2 regions of the Streptomyces hamibioticus genome follow, and region 2 is predicted to be linked to the other one. Evidence: riboswitches for the same ligand, from Rfam matches in the RefSeq annotation. Region 2 holds a riboswitch; the other holds the start of a gene.
What was found. Region 2 has a riboswitch for glycine ahead of gcvP (aminomethyl-transferring glycine dehydrogenase). Riboswitches for the same ligand answer to the same signal wherever they lie in the genome.

Region 1 (6,214 bases), 4.2 Mb from region 2:
CGTGGCGGAGGCCATCATCGCCACCCGTGACCTCGACGGCGACAAGCTCATGTCGTTCGACGAGTTCTGGGCGTACCTGAACAAGTGATGCGGGCCTGAGAGGGGCCGGCCGCCTGCCCGAAACTCCGGGCAGGCGGCCCCGCCGCGGAAATGGCGAGGGCCGCGCCGTACCCGGGCCGCAGGACCCGGCCGGTCAAGCGCCCTGCGCCACTTCCGCAACGCCGCCTTGTTCTCGAAGGCGGCCACGTTCTTGTCCACCGGTCGTCGGTCATGCGTGACGGGCCGGTTGTCCGGCCGCAGCTCCTTCACCTTGCGAACGAAGCGGTCCTTCTCGGCATTGTTCGCACGGGTCCCCTCGCCCGTCGTCTCCCGGTCGACGGCGAGGATGTCGCCGGGCCGGCCGGGTTGCCGTCCTGCGGCCCGGCAACCCGACCGGGGACGGGAGTTGGTTGTTCCCCCGGGTGACGTGCGGAATGCGGCAGGACTCGGTGTGCCGAAGTCCTTTCCACCGGCTAGCACTCGATGATGTTGACCGCCAGCCCGCCCCGCGCCGTCTCCTTGTACTTGACCGACATGTCGGCGCCGGTGTCCTTCATCGTCTTGATGACCTTGTCCAGGGACACCTTGTGGCTGCCGTCGCCGCGCATCGCCATCCGGGCCGCCGTGACCGCCTTGACCGCGGCCATGCCGTTGCGCTCGATGCACGGGATCTGGACGAGGCCGCCGACCGGGTCGCAGGTCAGGCCGAGGTTGTGCTCCATGCCGATCTCGGCGGCGTTCTCCACCTGCTCGGGGCTGCCGCCCAGCACCTCGGCGAGCGCGCCGGCCGCCATCGAGCAGGCCGAGCCGACCTCGCCCTGGCAGCCGACCTCGGCGCCGGAGATGGAGGCGTTCTCCTTGAACAGCATGCCGATCGCACCGGCGGCGAGCAGGAAGCGGATCACGCCCTCCTCGTCGGCGCCGGGCACGAAGTTCATGTAGTAGTGCAGGACCGCCGGGATGATGCCCGCCGCGCCGTTCGTGGGGGCCGTGACGACCCGGCCGCCGGCGGCGTTCTCCTCGTTCACCGCCATCGCGTAGAGGGTGATCCACTCCATGGCGAGGGCTTGCGGGTCGCCCTCCGAGCGCAGCTTGCGCGCGGTGTTCGCGGCGCGGCGGCGGACCTTCAGGCCGCCCGGCAGGATGCCCTCGCGGGACATGCCGCGGGAGACGCACGCCTGCATGACCCGCCAGATCTCCAGCAGGCCCTCGCGGATCTCGTCCTCGGTGCGCCAGGCGCGCTCGTTCTCCAGCATCAGGGCCGAGATGGACAGGCCCGTCTCCTGGGTCAGGCGCAGCAGCTCGTCGCCCGTGCGGAAGGGGTACTTCAGCACCGTGTCGTCGAGCTTGATGCGGTCCGCGCCGACCGCCTCCTCGTCGACGACGAAGCCGCCGCCCACCGAGTAGTAGGTCTTCGCCAGCAGCTCCGCGCCCTCGGCGTCGTACGCCCACAGCGTCATGCCGTTGGCGTGGTAGGGGAGCGTCTTGCGGCGGTGCAGGACCAGGTCGTCGTCGAAGGAGAACGGGATCTCGTGCTCGCCGAGGAGGCGGAGGCGGCCCGAGGTCCTGATCGCCTCGATCCGCTCGTCCGCCGTCTCCACGTCCACCGTGCGCGGCGAGTCGCCCTCCAGGCCGAGCAGCACCGCCTTGGGCGTGCCGTGGCCGTGGCCCGTGGCGCCGAGGGAGCCGTACAGCTCGGCCCGTACCGACGCGACCGGCGCCAGCAGCTCCTCGTTGCGCAGCCGCCGGGCGAACATGCGGGCCGCGCGCATCGGGCCGACCGTGTGGGAGCTGGACGGGCCGATGCCGATCGAGAACAGGTCGAAGACCGAGATGGCCACGGTGACTCCTCAATACGGGGGTGGTGCAGAGGGGGGGGCGGTGCGGGGCGCCGGCGCTCGCTTGTGGCGGCTCGGCGCCCCGACAGCCTGTTCGTTACTTGTTCAGACCCGGGTACAGCGGGTGCTTGTCGGCCAGGGCCTTCACCCGGGCCTTGAGGGACTCCGCGTCGTAGGACGGCTTGAGCGCCTCGGCGATCACGTCCGCGACCTCGGCGAAGTCCTCGGCCCGGAAGCCGCGGGTCGCCAGGGCCGGCGTACCGATGCGCAGACCGGAGGTCACCATCGGCGGACGCGGGTCGTTCGGCACGGCGTTGCGGTTGACCGTGATACCGACCTCGTGGAGGCGGTCCTCGGCCTGCCGGCCGTCCAGCTCCGAGTCGCGCAGGTCGACCAGGACCAGGTGGACGTCCGTGCCGCCGGTCAGCACGGAGACGCCCACGGCCTTGGCGTCGTCCCGCACCAGGCGCTCGGCCAGGATGCGGGCCCCCTCCAGCGTACGACGCTGGCGCTCGGCGAAGTCCTCGCTCGCCGCCACCTTGAAGGCGACCGCCTTCGCGGCGACCACGTGCTCCAGCGGTCCGCCCTGCTGACCGGGGAAGACGGCAGAGTTGATCTTCTTGGCGAGGTCGGCCGTGCTGAGGATCACACCGCCGCGCGGGCCGCCGAGGGTCTTGTGGGTCGTGGTGGTGACCACGTGCGCGTGCGGGACCGGGTTGGGGTGCAGGCCCGCCGCGACCAGACCGGCGAAGTGCGCCATGTCGACCATCAGGTACGCGCCGACCTCGTCGGCGATCCGGCGGAACTCGGCGAAGTCCAGCTGCCGCGGGTAGGCCGACCAGCCGGCCACGATCAGCTTCGGCCGGGACTCCTTGGCCAGCCGCTCCACCTCGGCCATGTCGACCAGGCCGTCGTCGCCGACGTGGTAGGCGACGACGTCGTAGAGCTTGCCGGAGAAGTTGATCTTCATGCCGTGGGTCAGGTGCCCGCCGTGGGCGAGGTTCAGACCCATGATCGTGTCGCCGGGCTTGAGCAGCGCGAACATCGCGGCGGCGTTCGCCTGGGCACCGGAGTGCGGCTGCACATTGGCGTGCTCGGCGCCGAAGAGCGCCTTGATGCGGTCGATGGCGATCTGCTCGACCACGTCGACGTGCTCGCAGCCGCCGTAGTAGCGGCGGCCCGGGTAGCCCTCGGCGTACTTGTTGGTGAGGACCGAGCCCTGCGCCTCCATGACCGCGACCGGCGCGAAGTTCTCGGAGGCGATCATCTCCAGGGTGGACTGCTGGCGGTCCAGCTCCGCGTCGACGGCGGCGGCGACGTCGGGGTCGAGCTCGTGCAGGGGGGTGTTCAGGACAGACATCGGCAGGGCTCCTCAGCCGGCGGCGTAGGCGGTGTACTCGTCGGCGGAGAGCAGGTCGGCCGGCTCGTCCGTGACGCGCACCTTGAACAGCCAGCCGCCCTCGAAGGGCGCGGAGTTCACCAGCGACGGGTCGTTGACGACGTCCTCGTTGACCTCGGTGATCTCACCCGAGACAGGCGAGTACAGGTCGGACACGGACTTGGTCGACTCCAGCTCGCCGCAGGTCTCGCCCGCGGACACGGTGTCGCCGACCTCCGGGAGCTGGACGAAGACGACGTCACCGAGCGCGTTGGCGGCGTGCTCCGTGATGCCGACCGTCGAGACGCCGTCCTCGGCGGCCGACAGCCACTCGTGCTCCTTGCTGTAGCGCAGCTGCTGGGGGTTGCTCATGGCCTGAATTCTCCTGTACGCGGGGGAGTGCTGATGAATGGGGGACCGACTGGAAGGCTGCCGACACCGCTGGTGAGCAGCGCGAACCTACGCGAGGACACCTGCGGGTACGGACCCAGTCTCTACTTCTGGCGCTTGTAGAACGGCAGCGCCACGACCTCGTACGGCTCGTGGCTGCCCCGGATGTCCACGCCCACCCCGGGCGTGCCCGGAGCCGCGTGCGCCGCGTCGACGTACGCCATCGCGATCGGCTTGCCCAGCGTCGGCGACGGCGCCCCGGAGGTGACCTCGCCGATCACCTCGCCGCCGGCCACGACCGCGTACCCGGCGCGCGGCACCCGGCGGCCCTCGGCGACCAGGCCGACCAGGACCCGGGGCGGCTGCGAGGCGGCGCGCTCCGCGGCCTCCGTCAGCGCCGCGCGGCCCACGAAGTCGCCCTCCTTCTCGAACTTGACCACCCGGCCGAGCCCGGCGTCGAACGGCGTCAGCGAGGTCGTCAGCTCGTGCCCGTACAGCGGCATGCCCGCCTCCAGGCGCAGCGTGTCCCGGCAGGACAGGCCGCAGGGGGTCAGGCCGGCCGCCTCGCCCGCCTTGGTCAGCGCCTGCCACAGCTCCACCGCGTGCTCCGGCTTCACGAACAGCTCGAAGCCGTCCTCGCCGGTGTAGCCGGTACGGGCGATCAGCGCCGGGACACCGGCCACGGTGCCGGGCAGCCCCGCGTAGTACTTCAGGCCGTCCAGGTCGGAGTCGGTCAGGCTCTTGACGATTTCCGGCGACTCGGGGCCCTGCACGGCCAGCAGCGCATAGGCGTCCCGGTCGTCGCGCACCTCGGCGTCGAAGCCGGCCGCGCGCCCGGCCAGCGCGTCCAGCACCACCTGGGCGTTGGAGGCGTTGGCGACCACCATGAACTCGGAGTCGGCGAGGCGGTAGACGATCAGGTCGTCCAGGATGCCGCCGTCCTCGCGGCAGATCATGGTGTACCGGGCGCGGCCGGGCTTGACGCCGCCGATGTTGCCGACCAGCGCGTAGTCCAGCAGCGCGGCGGCCTGCGGACCGGTGACGGTGATCTCGCCCATGTGCGAGAGGTCGAAGAGACCGGCCCGGGTGCGCACGGCGGTGTGCTCGTCGCGCTCGGAGCCGTAGCGCAGGGGCATGTCCCAGCCGGCGAAGTCGGTCATGGTCGCGCCGAGCGAACGATGCACGGCATCGAGCGCGGTGCGGCGGAGTTCGGTACTGCTCATCGGTCGGTCGTCTCCCAGGGCATGACGCAGGCGGGCGAGGTGAGTCCTCCCCATCTGTCATCGGAACCTGAGAGGTTCGCCATGACCACCTTCAGTCCGGTGATCAGGACTTGCACCTTGGGTGGGGCCGCCCTCGGGGCGGCCCGCTTTTCAGATGTGCCTCGCCCGCGCGGTAACGGGGCCTGAGAGATTCAAGGGAGGTACTTGCTCCTTCGGCGCCCCAGCCGGTGGCTGGGAACTCTCCCGCGCGGATTCAAACGGCCGGTATGCAGTTGGCGCGCACATCATTGCACGCATCGTCCGGTCGTGGCAGAGCAAGCTCTTTGTGACCGGCTTGTGGCAGCACGTACACGAAAGCACGAGACTCCCGCATTACCTTCTTTTTACACTCGACGGGGACGGGGAAACTCGTGAACCGCCCCAGGGGAGGACGATCACGGTGAACAGGACCACGGCATACGCCACGACCTCGGGTCTCGCGCTGCCCAAGCAGCCTGCAGGCCCGGCCCGGGAGGCGTGTGCCGACCAGACCGCACCCGTCGTCCGCGACCTGCGGGAGCGGGCCGGCCGCAGCCCGCACGCCCTGCTCTTCGGGCCCGGCGACATCGTCGTCGTCACCGGCCTGCCCGGCAGCGGCAAGTCCACGCTGATGGAGCGCACCGTGCGCGGGATGCGCATCGACTCCCAGGACACCCGCGACCGCTGGGACCGCCGGATGCCGCGCCTCCTGCCGTACGCCCTCTACCGCCCCCTGGTCCGGTTCGCCCACTACGCCGGCCTGCGTCGCGCGCTGCGCTCCGGCGAGGGCGTCGTCGTGCACGACTGCGGCACCCAGGCCTGGGTGCGGACCTGGCTGGCCCGCGAGGCCCGCCGCCGGGGCACCGGCCTGCACCTGCTGCTGCTCGACGTCAGCGCCGAGGCGGCCCTGGCCGGCCAGCGCGAGCGCGGCCGGGGCGTCTCCCGCTACGCCTTCCGCCGGCACCGCACGGCCACCGCCCGGCTGCTGCGCGCCGCCGCCGAGGGCACCCTGCCGGGCGGCTGCGCCTCGGCCGTGCTGCTCGACCGGGCGGCGGCGGACACGCTGCGCCGGATCGGCTTCACCGGCTGACGGCCGCCGCGGGCCCGCGGGGCCGAACGGGTTAGCCTTTCCAGCCACACCAGCGGTTCGAGCAGGCGGTAGGAACAGATGGACTTCCCAGCGGGCTCCCCGGACTTCTCCGCGGACTTCTCCGCGGACCTCCCGGCGCAGGCGCACCCCCATCCGCACGGCGGATGGCCGGGCAACGAGCTGGAGGAGGTGCTGTCGGCCGCCCTCGGCGTGCCGTCCGCGGGCGGCCGGATCGTCG
Region 2 (12,607 bases):
GTGCTCCTCGAAGAGTCTCGAAAGTTTCGGAGTCAATCCAGAAAGCTGCGTTGCTGCCGCACCCTAAAGACAGCCCGTGAAGGGTGGCAACCCCTCGGGCGAAACCAATCCGCGACGGAGGCACGCAGGGCTGACTACGGACACGCGTCCGCCGTCCATTCAGGGGCGGCAACGGTCCCGAAACTTTCGACTAAACAATCGATCGTTACGAAGCGATCCGCAGAGAGCGGCTGAAGTGTGGAGCGTGCGGCCTGCGCCCCGCGAGCGTGCGCTCCCCGGCACCCGGCCTATCGTGACCGGCATGCAGTCCTACACGATCGGCCAGGCGGCGCGGCTGCTCGGCGTCAGCCCGGACACCGCACGCCGCTGGGCGGACGCGGGCCGGATCACCACACACCGCGACGACAGCGGGCGGCGGCTCATCGACGGCCGGGACCTGGCCGCGTTCTCGGTCGAACTGGCCGGCTCGGGCGCGGACGAGGACACCCCGTACACCTCGGTCCGCAACTCCTTCCCCGGCATCGTGACCGCCATCAAGCTCGGCGACGTCGCCGCCCAGGTCGAGATCCAGGCCGGTCCGCACCGACTGGTCTCCCTGCTGACCCGGGAAGCCGTCGAGGAACTCGGCCTGGAGGTCGGCGTGGAGGCGACCGCCCGCGTGAAGTCGACGAACGTCCACATCGACCGCGCCTGACGCACAACGGGTCATCCGTAGGAACGCACATGCGGCCCCTGTGACCTCTTGGGCTGGCTCATGCGATGCGACAGCAGACTTACCCCTCGCAGATGCGGAAGTATGATCGACGCATCGGAGGAGACCTGCGGAGCGCCCCGGCCGGAAGGGCTCGGCCGCCTCGCCCCCGGGCTCCCCAAGGACGTAGAGGAGTGGCCCCGTGACGACCCGATCCACAGGCCGGACGCACCGCACCCGCCGGACGCTGCGGCCCGCCGTGGTGGGAGCCGCCGCGCTGCTGACCCTGAGCGCCTGCTCCTCGTCCGGCCCGGGCCCCGCCGCCGCTTCCGGTTCCGGCGGCTCGTCCGCGCACCTCTCCGGCACGGTCACGGTCTTCGCCGCCGCCTCGCTCAAGGAGAGCTTCGGCGCGCTCGGCAGGCAGTTCGAGAAGGAGCACCCCGGCACCGAGGTCGCCTTCAACTTCAACGGCAGTGACAGCCTGGCCGCCGGCATCACCAGCGGCGCCCCGGCGGATGTGTTCGCCGCCGCCAGCCCGAGGACGATGAAGACCGTCACCGACGCCGGCGACACGGCCGGCGCGCCGGTCACCTTCGCCCGCAACCAGCTGCAGATCGCCACCCTGCCGGGCAACCCCGACCGGATCTCCTCCCTCGACGACCTCGCCGGGCCCGGCCTGAAGGTCGTGCTGTGCGACAGGACGGTGCCCTGCGGCTCGGCCGCGCAGAAGGCGCTGGAGGCCGGCGGCGTCCAGCTCACGCCGGTCTCCTACGAGGAGGACGTCAAGGCCGCCCTGACGAAGGTCGAGCTGAAGGAGGCCGACGCCGCCCTTGTCTACCGGACCGACGTCACGGCGGCCGGGGACAAGGTGGAGGGCGTGTCCTTCCCCGAAGCGGCCGAGGCCGTCAACGACTATCCGATCGCCCCGCTCAAGAACGGCCCCAACCCCGAGGCGGCACAGGCCTTCATCGACCTGGTTCGCTCCGCCGAGGGCCAGAGGGTGCTGGGCGAAGCCGGGTTCCTGAAGCCGTGACCGCCACCGGGCCCAAGCGCCGCGGCGGCCGGACGGGCGGAAGCGGCCGGATGAGCACAGTCGGCCGGGGAGCGCCGCTGCCCCTGCTGGTCCCGGCGGTCGTCGGCCTGGCCTTCCTGCTGCTGCCGCTGATCGCCCTGCTCGTCCGGGCCCCGTGGACCAGCCTGCCGGAGCAGCTGACCAGCGCGGAGGTGTGGCAGGCCCTGCGGCTGTCACTGGTGTGCGCCACGTCGGCGACGGTACTGAGCCTGCTCATCGGCGTCCCGCTGGCCTGGCTGCTGGCCCGCACCGACTTCCCCGGCCGCGGCTTCGTGCGCGCCCTGGTGACCCTGCCGCTGGTGCTGCCCCCGGTGGTCGGCGGTGTCGCGCTGCTGCTCGCGTTCGGCCGCAACGGCGTCGTCGGGCAGTACCTGGACGCCTGGTTCGGCGTCACGCTGCCGTTCACCACCACCGGTGTCGTCCTCGCCGAGACCTTCGTGGCGATGCCCTTCCTCGTCATCAGCGTGGAGGGCACCCTGCGGGCCGCCGACCCGCGCTACGAGGAGGCCGCCACCACCCTCGGCGCCTCCCGCTTCACCGCGTTCCGCCGCGTCACACTGCCGCTCATCGCGCCGGGCGTCGCGGCGGGCGCGGTGCTGGCGTGGGCGCGCGCCCTGGGCGAGTTCGGCGCGACGATCACCTTCGCCGGGAACTTCCCGGGCCGTACCCAGACCATGCCGCTCGCCGTCTACCTCGCCCTGCAGAACGACCCGGCCGCGGCGATCGCCCTCAGCCTGGTGCTGCTGGCCGTCTCCATCGCCGTCCTGGCCGGGCTGCGCGACCGCTGGATGACCACCTCATGACCCGGCCCCGCCCCCTCACCGCCGATCCCGCGGGCACCGCCCCGCACGCCGAGGGCCTCGACGCCCGCCTGGTCGTCGACCGCGGCGCCTTCCGCCTCGACGTCACCCTGACCGCGGCCCCCGGCGACGTCGTCGCCCTGCTCGGCCCCAACGGCGCCGGCAAGACCACCGCCCTGCGCGCACTGGCCGGTCTCGTACCGCTCTCGGACGGCCACCTGCGTCTGGACGGCACCGACCTGGACCGTACGCCGCCCGAGTCCCGGCCGGTCGGCGTCGTCTTCCAGGACTACCTGCTCTTCCCGCACCTCAGCGCGCTCGACAACGTGGCCTTCGGGCCGCGCTGCCGGGGCGCGGGCAAGGCGGCGGCCCGGGCGCAGGCGGCCGCCTGGCTGGACCGGATGGGGCTGGCCGAGCACGCCGGCGCCAGGCCGCGCCGTCTCTCCGGCGGGCAGGCCCAGCGCGTCGCCCTGGCCCGCGCCCTGGCCACCCACCCCCGGCTGCTGCTCCTGGACGAGCCGCTCGCCGCGCTGGACGCCCGCACCCGCCTGGAGGTGCGTGCTCAGCTCCGGCGCCACCTGGCCGAGTTCGAGGCGGTCGCCGTCCTGGTCACACACGATCCGCTGGACGCCATGGTGCTGGCCGACCGGCTGGTCGTCGTGGAGCACGGCCACATCGTCCAGGAGGGCGCCCCGGCCGACATCGCCCGCCGGCCGCGCACCGACTACATCGCCCAGCTGGTCGGCCTCAACCTCTACCGGGGGCGGGCGGAGGGGCACACCGTCCGGCTGGACGCGGGCCCCGCCATCACCACCACCGAAAACCTCACCGGCCCGGTCTTCGTGGCCTTCCCGCCCGGCGCGGTCACCCTGTACGGGGAGCGCCCCGCCGGTTCCAGCGCCCGCAACCTGTGGCGCTGCGAGGTCGCCGGCCTGGAGACCCACGGCGACCGGATCCGCGCCGACCTCACCGGCGACCTGGGCCTCGCCGCCGACCTCACCACCGTCGCCGCGGCGGAACTCGGCCTCCATCCGGGCGCGCGAGTGTGGGCGACGGTCAAAGCGACGCAGACACACGCATACCCGGCGTAAGGCGGCGCACGGCACTCACCGGGCTACCGTGCCGCCATGAGCCTGAGCATCCGCAACCAGCTCCCCGGCACCGTCACCGCCGTCACCCCGGGCGAGGCCATGGCGACGGTCATGGTCCGCCTCACCGGCGGCCAGGACCTCACCGCGGCGATCACCCGCGACGCCGCCGACGACCTCGGTCTTCGACCGGGCACCGCCGTACGCGCCCTGGTGAAGTCGACGGAGGTCTCGCTGGCCACCGCCCCCGTCGAGGGCCTGTCCATCCGCAACCGGCTCCCCGGCACGGTCACCGGCCTGGCCCCCGGCGACGCGATGGCGTCCGTACGGATCGCCGTGGAGGGCGGCGAGCTGACCGCCGCGATCACCAGGGACGCCGCCGACGACCTGGGGCTGTCGACCGGCAGCTCCGTCGTCGCCCTGATCAAGTCCACCGAGGTGTCGCTGGCGGCGGTATGACGAAAGGGCCCCGCCCACCGGCGAGGCCCTTCCTTCCGTACCTCGGTCAGTCCTCGTACGCGTCCAGCGGCGGGCAGGAGCAGACCAGGTTCCGGTCGCCGAAGGCCTGGTCGATCCGGCGCACCGGCGGCCAGTACTTGTCGGCGGCGGACACCCCGGCCGGGAAGACGGCCTCCTCACGGGTGTACGCGTGCTCCCAGTCACCGCTCAGCGCGCCGGCGGTGTGCGGCGCGCCCCGCAGCGGGTTGTCCTCCGCGGGCCACTCGCCGGAGGCGACCTTCTCGATCTCCGCGCGGATGGCGATCATCGTCTCGCAGAACCGGTCGAGCTCGGCGAGGTCCTCGGACTCGGTCGGCTCGATCATCAGCGTCCCGGCGACGGGGAACGACATCGTCGGCGCGTGGAAGCCGTAGTCGATCAGCCGCTTGGCGACGTCGTCGACGCTCACACCGGTCGCCTTGGTCAGCGGGCGCAGGTCGATGATGCACTCGTGCGCGACCAGTCCGCCGGGGCCGGTGTAGAGCACCGGGTAGTGCGGCTCCAGCCGCTTGGCGATGTAGTTGGCGGACAGCACGGCGACCTGCGTGGCCCGCTTGAGCCCCTCACCGCCCATGAGACGGACGTACGCCCAGGAGATGGGCAGGATGCCCGCCGAGCCCCAGGGAGCCGCGGAGATGGGCCCCACGCCGGTCTCCGGGACGGCCGCGGGCTGCAGCGGGTGGTTGGGCAGGTAGGGCGCCAGGTGCGACCGTACGGCCACCGGGCCGACGCCGGGGCCGCCGCCGCCGTGCGGGATGCAGAAGGTCTTGTGCAGGTTCAGGTGCGAGACGTCGCCGCCGAAGTGGCCCGGCTTGGCGACGCCCACCAGCGCGTTGAGGTTGGCGCCGTCGACGTAGACCTGGCCGCCCGCGTCGTGCACCCGGGCGCAGATGTCGGCGACGTGCTCCTCGAACACGCCGTGCGTGGACGGGTAGGTGATCATCAGCACGGCCAGTTCGTCGCGGTGCTGCTCGATCTTGGCCCGCAGGTCCTCGATGTCGATCTCGCCGTCCTCGGCGGTCCTGACGACGACGACCTTCATGCCGGCCATCACGGCGCTGGCCGCGTTGGTGCCGTGCGCGGAGGACGGGATCAGGCACACCGTGCGCTGCTCGTCGCCGTTGGCGCGGTGGTAGCCGCGGACGGCGAGCAGACCGGCCAGCTCACCCTGCGACCCGGCGTTGGGCTGGAGGGAGACCTTGTCGTAGCCGGTGACCTCGGCGAGACGTTCCTCCAGCTCGCGGATGAGCGTGAGGTAGCCCTGGGCCTGCTCGGCGGGCGCGAAGGGGTGCAGCTGCCCGAACTCCGGCCAGGTGACCGGCTCCATCTCGGTGGTCGCGTTGAGCTTCATGGTGCAGGAGCCCAGCGGGATCATGCCGCGGTCCAGCGCGTAGTCGCGGTCGGCGAGGCGGCGCAGGTAGCGCAGCATCGCGGTCTCGGAGCGGTACTGGTGGAAGACCGGGTGGGTGAGGTAGTCGTCGGTCCGCAGCAGCGCCTCGGGCAGGGCGTCCTCGGTCGCCGCGTCCAGCGCCTCGATGTCGCCCTCGACGCCGAACGCCGACCACACGGCGCCGACCTGGGCGCGCAGGGTGGTCTCGTCGCAGGCGAAGGAGACGTGGTCGGCGTCGACCAGCCGCAGGTTGACGCCGTTGTCGCGGGCGGCGGCGACGACCTCGGCGGCCCGGCCCGGCACCCGGGCGGTGACCGTGTCGAACCAGGCGCCGTGGACGATCTCCACACCGGCGGCCGTCAGGCCCGCGGCGAGGACCGTGGCGTAGCGGTGGGTGCGGCGCGCGATGGTCTTCAGCCCCTCGGGACCGTGGTAGACGGCGTACATACCGGCCATCACGGCGAGCAGCACCTGCGCGGTGCAGATGTTGCTGGTGGCCTTCTCGCGGCGGATGTGCTGCTCACGCGTCTGCAGGGCGAGGCGGTAGGCCTTGTCGCCGTCGGCGTCCACGGAGACGCCCACGAGGCGGCCGGGCAGACTGCGGGCCATCTTGTCGTGGACGGCCATGTAGCCGGCGTGCGGCCCGCCGAAGCCCATCGGCACGCCGAAGCGCTGGGTGGTGCCGACGGCGATGTCCGCGCCCAGCTCGCCGGGCGACTTCAGCAGCGTGAGCGCGAGCAGGTCGGCGGCGACGGTGACGAGCGCGCCCAGCTCGTGCGCCTGGTCGATGACCGGCTTGATGTCGCGTACGGCACCGGAGGCGCCCGGGTACTGGATCAGGACGCCGTTGATCTCCCGCTCGGCGACCTCGGCCGGGATGCCCTCGCTCAGGTCGGCGACGACGACCTCGACGCCGGTCGGCTCGGCGCGGGTCCGGATGACCGCGATGGTCTGCGGCAGCGCGTCCGCGTCGACCAGGAACAGGCCCTTCTTGTTCTTGCCCATGCGCCGGGACAGGGCCATGGCCTCGGCGGCCGCGGTGCCCTCGTCCAGCAGTGAGGCGCCGGAGGTGGGCAGGCCCGTGAGGTCGGCGACCATGGTCTGGAAGTTCAGCAGGGCCTCCAGGCGGCCCTGGGAGATCTCCGGCTGGTACGGCGTGTACGCGGTGTACCAGGCCGGGTTCTCCATGACGTTGCGCAGGACGACGGGCGGGGTGAACGTCCCGTAGTAGCCGAGGCCGATCATGGAGTCGAGGACCTGGTTGCGGTCGGCGAGGGAACGCAGCTCGGCCAGCACCTCGGGCTCGGTGCGGGCGCCCGGCAGGTCCAGCGCCTCGGCGTTCTTGATCACATCCGGCACCGCGGCGGCGGTCAGCTCGTCGAGCGAGCCGTAACCGACCTGCGCGAGCATCTTGGCCCGGGCCTCGTGGTCGGGGCCGATGTGGCGCTGCTCGAAGGGCGTTCCCTGTTCGAGCTCGGAGAGCGGGGTGCGATGGGCGGTCATTGCGGAGGCCTCCTGGTCTGACGACCTTCGAGGGGCACCACGGCACGGGTACCCGGACGGCCTCCCCCTCTGTCATCTCGACCTGAGAGCTTCACCGGGCCGCCCGAGGGCTCCCGGCTTTCACCGTCGGTGAGAGCGGAAGCCGTCGACACCCGCTCTGCTTTCCAGAGTGACCTCGTCCGTGCGGTACAGGGGCCTGAGAGATTCCGGGGAGGATTTGCTCCTTCGGCGCCTCCGATGGAGTTCGGAGGACTCTCCCGCACAGGGTCAGCAGCCGTTGTCAGCCTACCAGCGAGGTCAACGCCCCCACCTTCGAGTGGCCGCCATCACGAATGTGCCGTTTTGTAGTGCTTACGGATGATTTACCGGATGGTTTGCGACCACGTGGAGGGACCGTGCGCACCGACATCGATCCGCGCAACCTGATCGGCCGCAAGGCGTTCGACCGCAACGGCACCAAGCTCGGCACCATCGACGAGGTCTACCTCGACGACGCCACCGGCGTTCCCGAATGGGCGGCCATACGCACCGGCCTGTTCAGCAGGGACGCCTTCGTCCCTCTCGAGCCCAGCGAGCTGGTCGACGGCACCCTGCGCGTGCCCTTCGACCGGGCGCTGATCAAGGAGGCCCCCGACTTCGGCGTCGGCCGGCACCTGTCTCCCGAGCAGGAACTCCAGCTCTACCACCACTACGGTCTCGACGTGGCGGCCCCTCCCCCGCCGCCCGACCGCGACTTCGGCAAGCTGGCGGGCTCCGAGGAGGCCTGACCGACCGGCGGCCGGATGCCGGGCGCCGCGGGTCTTCGCTGCGCCGACGCCGGCGGGCCCACCAGCGGCAACGGCTCCGCCGGCGCCAGCTCGGGGTCGTCGACCCGGAAGGTGCGCACCCGCCCCGGCTCCGAGCCGGGCGTCTCGAAGCGCACGGTGACCCTCCCGAGGCCGCTGCCCTGCACCCACCCGTGTCCGTGGACGGCGTGCCGCACATCGTGCCCGGAGGGCCAGCGGCGCTCGGCGGGCGGCTGCCGCGGCTCCTCGGCGGGCTCGGCGTCCGGCTCCTCGGCGAGTTCCTCCGCCCGCTCCCCCGCCGCCTGCGCGAACAGGTCCTCCTGCGTGTAGTCGGCGAGCCCGCTGACGCCGACCCCGAGCAGCCGCACACCGCCCGTGGTGTCCACCGAGTCCAGCAGCCGCGCCGCCGCGTCCCGGATCACCGACGGGTCGTCGGTGGGCCCGCGCAGGGTCTCGGACCGGGTCAGGGTGGAGAAGTCGTAGCGCCGCACCTTGAGCACGATGGTGCGCCCCGACAGCCCGGCCCCGCGCAGCCGCCGCACACACCGGTCGGCCAGCCGCCGCACCTCCAGGCCGACCCGTGTCCGGTCGTGGATGTCGACGTCGTAGGTGTCCTCCACCGACACCGACTTCGTCTCCCGCTCCGCCACCACCGGCCGGTCGTCGCGGGCCAGCGCCATGGCGTACAGCCCGTGCCCGTGGGCCTTGCCGAGCAGCCGGACCAGCTCGTCCTCGCCCGCCTCGACGATCTCGTCGACCGTGGTGATGCCGGCCCGCCGCAGATGGTCGCCCGTCGCCGGTCCCACCCCGGGCAGCGTCCGCACGGACATGGGGCCCAGCAGCGCCCGCTCGGTGCCCGGCTCGATCAGGACCAGCCCGTCGGGCTTGGCCTGCTCCGACGCGATCTTGGCGAGCATCTTGGAGGCGGCCAGTCCGACCGAGCCCGAGAGCCCGGTCACGGCCCGGATGTCCGCGCGCAGCCTGGCCCCGGCCAGCCGCGCCGACTCCGCGTCCCAGGCCGCCCCGCCGGCCTCCAGGTCCACGAACGCCTCGTCCAGGCTCAGCGGCTCCACCAGCGGCGACAGCGCCCGCAGCAGCTCCATCACCTGCTCGCTGATCGACCGGTAGAGGGCGCCGCGCGGCACCAGATAGGCGGCGTTCGGCGCGAGGCGCCGGGCCTGCGCCATGGGCATCGCCGAGTGGACGCCGAAGACCCGTGCCTCGTACGAGGCGGTGGCGACCACTCCGCGGGGCCCGAGCCCGCCCACGACGACGGCCTTGCCACGCAGGCTCGGCTTGGACGCCTGCTCCACCGAGGCGAAGAAGGCATCCATGTCGAGATGCAGAATCGTGGGCGCGGTCCTCACATCTCCGATGCTGCCCTACGCCACTGACAACGCCCTGTCCCCGGGCCGGGGAATTCGCCCGCGGACCGGGGAGCCAGGGTGGTTCGGGGCGGTTCAGACCGCCCGGTTGCGCCGCCGGGCCAGCTCGTCCGCCGGATTGTGTCCGACCAGGGTCTCTCCGGTGTCGATCCGCTCGCCGTGCAACTGCGACAACGCGCTCTCCACGTCCCGCCACACCACACCCACGGCGATGCCGAAGACGCCCTGTCCGCCCTGGAGCAGGGCGTGCACCTCGTCCGGCGACGTGCACTCGTACACGGTGGCGCCGTCGCTCATCAGCGTCATCCGCTCCAGGTCGCGGAAGCCGCGCTCCCTCAGGTGCTGGACGGCGGTGCGGATGTTCTGCAGCGACACCCCGGTGTCGAGGAACCGCTTGACGATCTTCAGGACGACGACGTCACGGAAGCTGTACAGGCGTTGCGTCCCGGAGCCGTAGGCCGGTCGCACGCTCGGTTCGACCAGTCCGGTGCGGGCCCAGTAGTCCAGCTGCCGGTAGGTGATACCAGCCGCCGCGCAGGCCGTCGGGCCTCGGTAGCCGATCTGCTCGGACGCCATGGACGTCGCCCCTCCGCTGCTCGGCATGACCGTGGGACGCTGCGGAACGTGATCGGCCGCGCCGTTGGGAAGCCGGTACGGGCCACTCGACCCGAGACTGCGTCCGGGGGCACCCCCAGCCGTACCGTCGCCGCTGATTCTCACGCCGACCTCCGTCCTTGACCTGCCTCCTCGACGGTAGGCAGTCACCAAGGGTGCGTCAACGATCGCCACACTCGGCACGCCGAGTGATAATCACCCTACGAGTGGTTTGCCGTGTCCCACCGCGGGGTAAGGCTAGCCGAATGCGCTCGTGAGGTGCGTCATTGATTGCTGCTGCCGAAGTCCTCCGGTGAGATCTGGTCGAGGAACTCGCGGAACTTCTCGACCTCGTCCTCCTGCTCGTCCGGGATCGCGATACCGGCGTCGTCGAGCACCGTGTCGCTGCCGTAGATCGGCGTTCCGGTGCGCAGCGCCAGCGCTATGGCGTCGGACGGACGGGCGCTCACCTCGACACCGCTGGCGAAGACCAGCTCGGCGTAGAAGACCCCCTCACGCAGGTCGGTGATGCGTACCTCGGTGAGCTCCTGGCCGACGGCTTCCAGCACGTCCTTGAACAGGTCGTGGGTCAGCGGCCGGGCGGGAGCCATGCCCTGCTGGGCGAAGGCGATCGCCGTCGCCTCCCCCGGGCCGATCCAGATGGGGAGGTAACGGTCGCCTCCCACTTCGCGCAGCAGCACGATCGGTTGGTTGGAGGGCATCTCGACCCGGACACCTACGACATCGAGCTCGTTCACACAGCAACCCTAGGCCGTGCTCGGGACGTTTGGGTAGTCGAGCAGGGAACGGGTGGCCGATCCGGCCCCCCACCGCCACCCGATTCAGGGCAGGCGCACGCCCAGCGCGCTCTGCACGAGCGCCGCGTGCAGCTTCACGGCCAGCCCCGCCAGCTCCTTGGCCCGGGCTTCCGCGTGCGCCCTGGTCTGCGGGTTCCGGTGGCGCTTCAGCGGGGCCACCACCTGGTCCACCAGCCCGGCCTCCCGGTCGGCGGCGGCCTTCATCACCCGCAGATGGCGTGGTTCGATCCCGAACCGTCCCAGTTCGACGACGAGCGAGGCCACCGTGACGGACTCCGCGTCGTAGGCGCCGTCGGACAGCGGAGTGATCAGCCCGTAGGACTCCCACTCGTGCAGTTGCTGCTCCCCTATGCCGGCCGCGGCCAGCAGCTCCGACCGCCCGATCCGGGCCGCCGTGGGCCCGTCCCCGGCCCCCGCCGGAGCCTCCCCGTCCCGCTGGCGGCCGAGCGCCGGCAGCGGGACCGCCTCGCCCCGCTCCATGGCGTCCAGGTGCTCGCGGATGACCTTGAGCGGCAGATAGTGGTCCCGCTGCATCCGCAGCACATGGCCGAGGCGCTCGACGTCGTGGGCGCTGAACTTGCGGTACCCGGCCGGGGTCCGCTGTGGCTCGACCAGGCCCTCGGACTCCAGAAAACGGATCTTGGAGATGGTGATGTCGGGAAACTCGTCGCGCAGCACGTTCAGCACCGTGCCGATGCTCATCAGCCCACTGTCCGTGGCGGCGGTACCGTGCCCGGCCCCGCCGCTCGGTGTTTGAAGCATGGACCTTCCCTGGGGTCCCCCCGGAGCGTGTCCGGGGGACGGTCAGTAGCCCCGCTGGCTCGCGTAGAACACCAGCCGGTACTTGCCGATCTGCACCTCGTCTCCATTCGACAGGGCGACCTGGTCGATCCGCTCGCGGTTGACGTACGTGCCGTTCAGGCTGCCGACGTCGGCCACCGTGAAGGTGCCGTCCGCGCCGCGGCGGAACTCCACGTGCCGTCGGGAGACCGTCACGTCGTCCAGGAAGATGTCGCTCTGCGGGTGCCGCCCGGCCGTGGTCAGCTCGCCGTCCAGCAGGAAGCGGCTCCCCGCGTTCGGACCGCGCCGCACGACCAAAAGCGCGGAGCCCATCGGCAGGGCCTCGACCGCCGCCTGTGCCTCGGGCGAGAGCGTCGGCACCGGCGTCTGGCCGGTGGCCTCGGCGTCGTAGGCCTCGAGGCCCGAGATGGAGATCGTGGACGTCGTCTCGGACGAACGCTCCGCCGCAACGCCCGGGCGCAGCGGCGCGCCGCAGTTGGAGCAGAAGCGGCTGTTCTCCGCGTTGCGGTTACCGCACCTCGTACAGACCAGGGCCGACATGGACGGATCCTCCTGCCGCGGCTGCCCCGCCGGGACATTGGACGCGTACGGATCTGGGCTGAACCCTCCACCCGTACTTGAGGTTGACGGTTGCCCGAAACCTATGCCGCCGGACTGTGCAGGGTCAACCGACGGCGCGCCCTGACCACCGGAAATGTCACCGCCCGGACCAGCCACCTGGTCGCGGAAGAGCGGGCGCCCGCCTTCCGCGTCGGGCTGTGCGCGATGACGAGCGGTCGCGTTGTCGCGTCCCTCTCGCGCGCTCTTGCCGAACAACTTCGCAAACAACTTCACGGGCGATTCCCCTTGACCGAAACAGACCCGCCCGTGGGGCAGGACGAACCCTCACTGAACCTACCGGCCGACCCGGACATCCTCACAACGTCCGTCTCCACCAGACAGTTTCCATCACGCACCACCCAATCGGTGCGCCGACCCCCCGCAACCTCATGCCCTCGTCGGACGGCCCCCATGCGCCCCCGGTTCACTGGGAGGACGACCGAGCGTAGTCAGGCCGCTTCGCCGCTCGCAAGGCGTCCACGACGATCTTGCTCGACCGCTCAACAGTAACGGTGGCCTGTTCCTTCTCGAGAGTCTGCACCACGCCTCCGGGGATGTTGAGCGCCGGCTCCAGGTCCTGCG

Region 1: it holds a riboswitch for glycine, as region 2 does, so the genes downstream of both, gcvT (glycine cleavage system aminomethyltransferase GcvT) here and gcvP (aminomethyl-transferring glycine dehydrogenase) in region 2, are expected to answer to the same signal.

Annotation. Positions count from the first base shown of each region.
Region 1 is NZ_JBKKQY010000001.1:2,231,222-2,237,435, reverse strand. Features, by position in the region: gene ACLGIH_RS09885 (EF-hand domain-containing protein) at 1-88, shown strand, start outside; partial or broken gene ACLGIH_RS09880 (muramidase) at 208-411, opposite strand; gene ACLGIH_RS09875 (L-serine ammonia-lyase) at 513-1,880, opposite strand; gene glyA (serine hydroxymethyltransferase) at 1,975-3,237, opposite strand; gene gcvH (glycine cleavage system protein GcvH) at 3,250-3,627, opposite strand; gene gcvT (glycine cleavage system aminomethyltransferase GcvT) at 3,750-4,868, opposite strand; glycine riboswitch at 4,913-5,028, opposite strand; glycine riboswitch at 5,029-5,124, opposite strand; gene ACLGIH_RS09855 (AAA family ATPase) at 5,308-5,976, shown strand; gene ACLGIH_RS09850 (enhanced serine sensitivity protein SseB) at 6,055-6,214, shown strand, end outside.
Region 2 is NZ_JBKKQY010000001.1:6,420,305-6,432,911, reverse strand. Features, by position in the region: gene ACLGIH_RS29200 (TOBE domain-containing protein) at 302-694, shown strand; gene modA (molybdate ABC transporter substrate-binding protein) at 894-1,724, shown strand; gene ACLGIH_RS29190 (ABC transporter permease) at 1,775-2,566, shown strand; gene ACLGIH_RS29185 (ABC transporter ATP-binding protein) at 2,563-3,654, shown strand; gene ACLGIH_RS29180 (TOBE domain-containing protein) at 3,691-4,110, shown strand; gene gcvP (aminomethyl-transferring glycine dehydrogenase) at 4,157-7,042, opposite strand; glycine riboswitch at 7,217-7,312, opposite strand; gene ACLGIH_RS29170 (PRC-barrel domain-containing protein) at 7,438-7,809, shown strand; gene ACLGIH_RS29165 (DNA polymerase IV) at 7,731-9,194, opposite strand; gene ACLGIH_RS29160 (MerR family transcriptional regulator) at 9,288-9,932, opposite strand; gene ACLGIH_RS29155 (bifunctional nuclease family protein) at 10,091-10,564, opposite strand; gene ftsR (transcriptional regulator FtsR) at 10,649-11,386, opposite strand; gene ACLGIH_RS29145 (FHA domain-containing protein) at 11,429-12,301, opposite strand; gene ACLGIH_RS29140 (DUF881 domain-containing protein) at 12,450-12,607, opposite strand, start outside.